DNA from 2 places in the Luteibacter pinisoli genome. Region 2 is predicted to be linked to the other one. Evidence: riboswitches for the same ligand, from Rfam matches in the RefSeq annotation. Region 2 holds a riboswitch; the other holds the start of a gene.
What was found. A riboswitch is a leader RNA that binds a small molecule or an ion and turns the genes downstream of it on or off. The one in region 2 is predicted to bind thiamine pyrophosphate.
Positions count from the first base shown of each region.

Region 1: linked by a shared signal. The riboswitch ahead of thiC (phosphomethylpyrimidine synthase ThiC) and the one ahead of FIV34_RS02565 (TonB-dependent siderophore receptor) in region 2 are both predicted to bind thiamine pyrophosphate.

Region 1 is NZ_CP041046.1:4,005,275-4,007,665, forward strand. Features, by position in the region: gene thiC (phosphomethylpyrimidine synthase ThiC) at 1-1,380, opposite strand, end outside; TPP riboswitch at 1,452-1,549, opposite strand; gene FIV34_RS18170 (TetR/AcrR family transcriptional regulator) at 1,584-2,240, opposite strand.
Region 2 is NZ_CP041046.1:562,976-565,366, forward strand. Features, by position in the region: gene FIV34_RS02560 (phosphotransferase enzyme family protein) at 1-633, shown strand, start outside; TPP riboswitch at 636-731, shown strand; gene FIV34_RS02565 (TonB-dependent siderophore receptor) at 792-2,391, shown strand, end outside.

The sequences.
Region 1 (2,391 bases), 1.2 Mb from region 2:
GACGTAGCAGAGCATCGCCGTGCCGAACCAGCCGATCATGGCCGCGCCGATCGCGCTGGTGATGTGGTCGTAACCCGGCGCGATATCCGTGGTGAGCGGCCCCAGCGTGTAGAACGGCGCCTCGTGGCAGACGGCCAGCTGGCGGTCCATGTTCTCCTTGATGAGATGCATGGGCACGTGGCCGGGGCCTTCCACCATGCATTGCACGTCGTGTTTCCAGGCCAGTTTCGTCAGCTCGCCCAGCGTGTCGAGCTCGCCGAACTGCGCCGCGTCGTTGGCATCCGCGATGCAGCCGGGGCGCAGGCCGTCGCCGAGGCTGAACGATACGTCGTAGGCCTGCATCAGCTCGCAGATCTCCTCGAAGTGCGTGTAGAGGAAGTTCTCGCGGTGATGGGCCAGGCACCATTTGGCCATGATGGAACCGCCGCGCGAGACGATGCCGGTGACGCGGCCCGCCGTCAGCGGCACGTAGCGCAGCAGCACGCCGGCATGGATGGTGAAGTAGTCCACGCCCTGCTCCGCCTGCTCCACCAGGGTGTCGCGGAAGATCTCCCAGGTGAGCTCCTCGGCCACGCCGCCGACCTTCTCGAGGGCCTGGTAGATCGGCACCGTGCCGACCGGCACCGGCGCATTGCGGAGGATCCATTCGCGGGTTTCGTGGATGTGCTTGCCGGTGGAAAGGTCCATCACCGTATCGGCGCCCCAGCGGATCGCCCAGACCAGCTTCTCCACCTCTTCGGCGATGCCCGAGCTCACCGCGCTGTTGCCGATGTTGGCGTTCACCTTGGTCAGGAAACGCCGGCCAATGATCATCGGCTCGGCTTCGGGGTGGTTGATGTTGGCCGGGATGATGGCGCGGCCGCGGGCCACCTCGTCGCGAATGAATTCGGCGGGGAGGTTCTCGCGCAGCGCGATGAACTCCATCTCGGGGGTGACGATGCCCCGGCGGGCGTAGTGCATCTGGGTGACCGTGGCGCCGCGCATGGCGCGCAGGGGCACGCGGGGGGCCGGGAAGCGGATGGCATCGAGGCGCTCGTCCACCGCCCGGGCCCGGCCAAAGGTGGACGTCAGGCCGTCCAGCCGGACGACATCGCCGCGCTCCGCCACCCAGGCGGCCCGCAGCGGGGGCAGCCCGGCAGCGAGGTCCACGGGGTGGTCGGGGTCCGTGTAGGGCCCGGAGGTGTCATAGACGACCACCGGCGGGTTGGTCTCGCCACCGAACAGGGTGGGCGTCGGCGCCTGGGCGATCGCCCGCATGGGCACGCGCAGGTCGGCACGGCTGCCGGTCACGTGGATCTTGCGTGAGCCGGGGATGGGTACGGTGACGGAGGAGGACAGCTCGCGGGCGGCGCGTACGAGCTCGGGGGACATGGCATTCATCGGCTTCTCGGCTCTGGAGGAGGGAGAAGCGGACGCGCCGCCACGGCGGCCGGGCGCGCACAAGGCGCACGGCTTCCGTGGACAAAGCTTCCTACGCCGGTACTGACCGGATCAGGTTCAAAGGGACTCTCTCAGCCCGCGCATTGCGCTGGCACCCCCGCTTCGGGGCCGATTCAAGCACGAAGCGGATGGGAAGGCGAGCGTTACCCGCGCGGCTCGTAGGCGCGCATGAACATCTCGACCGCGGCCAGGGCGTTGGCCTTCACTTCCTCGCCGAACTGCACGGCGCAGTCTTCGCAGCCAAACAGGCGGCGCAACAGGAGGTCGCCCTTGAGCAGGGCCAGGAACTGCGTGGTGGCGCGGCTGACGTCCGGGATATCGAGCTGGCCGCGTTCCACGGCGTCGCCGAGCAGGCGGCTCATCAGCTTGTGCATGCGCACCGGGCCCTCTTCCCAGACCAGGCGGCCAAAGCGGGGGTTACCGCTGGACTGGCAGTCGGAAAGGATGGCGCGGAAGGTGCCGACGGATTCCGTATTGGTTTCCATCGCCGCGTGGCGGCCGGCGATAGCCGTCAGCGTGGCGCGGATATCGGCGCCGGCGCTGGCGTCGAACAGGTCGTCCGGCAGGCGTTCCTGTACGTGGGCGCGGATGACCTCGCGGAAGAGGTTGTCCTTGTCGCCGAAATGGCTGTAAACGGTGAGCTTGGAGACACCGGCGGAGGCCGCGACCGCGTCCATGCTGGTGCCACCGAAGCCGCCCTGGGTGAACAGCGCCTTGGCGGCGTCCAGGATGGCCGCACGCTTCTCCATGTCCTTCGGTCGCCCGGGGCCTTGCGTCTTGATTTTCGGGCTCGCGTTCATGGGTGCACCTTCACAAACAAAAGTTATGACTTTATTATACGCAGCGGTTTAGTTATTTCCAGCGTCGTGCGCATCTTTTTGGCGCGAGATCAAGCCGGATCAAGAGGTAACCGCTGTCCTACCTTAGAATAAAGTGGGGGCGCCTCGTGCG
Region 2 (2,391 bases):
CGCGCCGAGGTACTCAGCGCCGCCGATCCTATCGCTACCCTCGAAGGCCAGCTTGCGGAACGCCCGGCACTCGCGGCGTATCTTGGCGAGCGCGACTGGCGGGGTGAACTGCGTGCGACGCTGGCGCCGTGGCGTGCCCCTGCGCATGCTGCCATTGCCCGCCAGCCGTCCTGCTGGACGCACGGCGACTGGCACGTTTCCAACCTCTGCTGGAGCCACGACGCCGACGACGCCACCATCACCGACGTCCTCGACGTAGGCCTGAGTGCGTCGACGTTCGCGCTGTTCGACCTGGCCACGGCCATCGAGCGGAATGCCATCGCGTGGCTTGAGATCGCCAGGGGCGACATCGGCCGTGTCGACCTCGCGCAGGCGCTCGTGGCCGGATACCACGCCGTACGCCCGCTTTCGCCGGATGACCTCAGCGCGCTCGCCAGCGTGTTGCCGCTCGTCCATCTCGATTTCGCCCTGTCGGAGGTGGAGTACTTCGAGGGCATCACCCGGCGCCGCGACCATGCCGACGTGGCGTGGCACACCTTCCTCCATGGCCATGCCGCATGGTTCGGCACGCGGCCGGGACAGCGCCTGCTCGAGGCCATCCAGCACGCGCCCGGCGGATTCGTGGTTCAATAGGGGTCTTGAAGCGGGGGTGCCTGGCGTTGCCAGGCTGAGAGAGTCCCTTGGAACCTGACCCGGTTAGTACCGGCGTAGGGAGCTTGCAGAGCCACGATGGCAGCCCGGGAGGCTGCGCGTGGCCGCCGTCGCTTCGTCCGTGCCCTATGAAGACGACGATGACCCTGACCCGTACCCCGATCGCCCTTGCCGTGCTCCTTAGCGTGGCTGCCGCCGCGCATGCCACCGATGACACGCCGCCGCAGGCGCGCACGCTCCCCTCCATCGACGTGCATGCCACCACCACCGACGGCTACCGCGCCGCGGATTCACAGCTCGACACGTTTGGCAGTTTCGGTAGCGCTCCGCTGCACGACACCCCGGCGGCGATCACGGTAATCACCCGCGCCCAGATCGACGACCGCCAGCCGCGTTCGCTCAGCGAACTGGTCCGTGGGGACGCGGCGATCAACGATAACTACGCACCCGCGGGTTACTACCAGGATGTGTCCATTCGTGGTTTCCCCCTGGACCTCGCCACCGGCTTCCGCTTCAACGGCATGATCATGTCGGCCGAGCAGTTGCTGGCGCTCGAAGGCAAGGAACGCGTCGAAGTGCTGAAGGGTCTCGGTGGCCTGGAGGCGGGGGTGGTTGAGCCCGGCGGCCTCGTGAACTACGTCAGCAAGCGTCCCGCCGATGTCCACAACGTGACCGTCGGCACTGATTCCCACGGCTCGACGTACGAAGCCCTGGACCTGGGTGCCTGGTTCACACCGGGCTTCGGCCTGCGCGTGAATGCTGCCAACGAGCGCACGCACGGCGTGGTGGAGCATACGGACGCACGGCGTAGCTTTGTCTCCATCGGGGCCGACTGGAAGATCACCGACAAGGCCACGCTCCTTCTCGATACCGATTACCAGACCAGTGGCGGTAACTCGGCCTCCGGCTATCAGCTGCTCGGCGGCACCGCGATTCCGGCGCATCCCAGCCGTACGCGCCTGCTCGGCTACCAGCCCTGGCAGCGTCCCGTTGGCATCCATTCGAGCAACACCTCGCTGCGCTTCAACTATCGCTTCAGCGAGCAATGGAACGCGCAGCTGTCGGCGGGGCACAGCCACACGGTGATCGACGATAACGTCGCCTTTGCCTATGGATGCTTCTACGCCGCATCCTGCGCAAGCGGCACCACGCCCGGCTACTTCTTCGCGCCGAACGGCGACTACGATGTCTACGACTACCGCAGCCCGGACGACACGCGACAGAACGACGAGGTGCGCGCATCCCTCACCGGTACGTTCGCCACGGGGGCGATCGACCATGAACTGAACGTCGGCGCGACCGCGTTCCGCCGCACGGTGGACCAGCGTGCCTACGTGTATGACTACGTTGGCACTGCGAACATCGACGATCCGGTCGTGCCGGTCTTCCCCGGTTCGCCGAACCAGCCGGGCCCGTCCACGCGGCGACTCACCAGCTGGCAGCGCACGCTGTTCGCGATCGATCGCATCCATCTCTCCGATACGTGGCAGGTGCTTGCCGGCACCCGCCTGGTGAAGCTCAACGAGCGCGCCTACGACGACACGGGTGCGCTGGAGCGTGACACGCGCCTCACCAAGGCGCTGCCCCAGGCAGCGGTGCTCTGGCAGCCGGTCACCTCGCTGACCACCTACGTCAGCTACGGCGAGGGTCTCTCGCTCGGGCGCGAAGCACCGTACTGGACATCCAACGGCGGCACCACGCTGGCACCGCTTCATTCGCGCCAGGCCGAAGCGGGTGTGA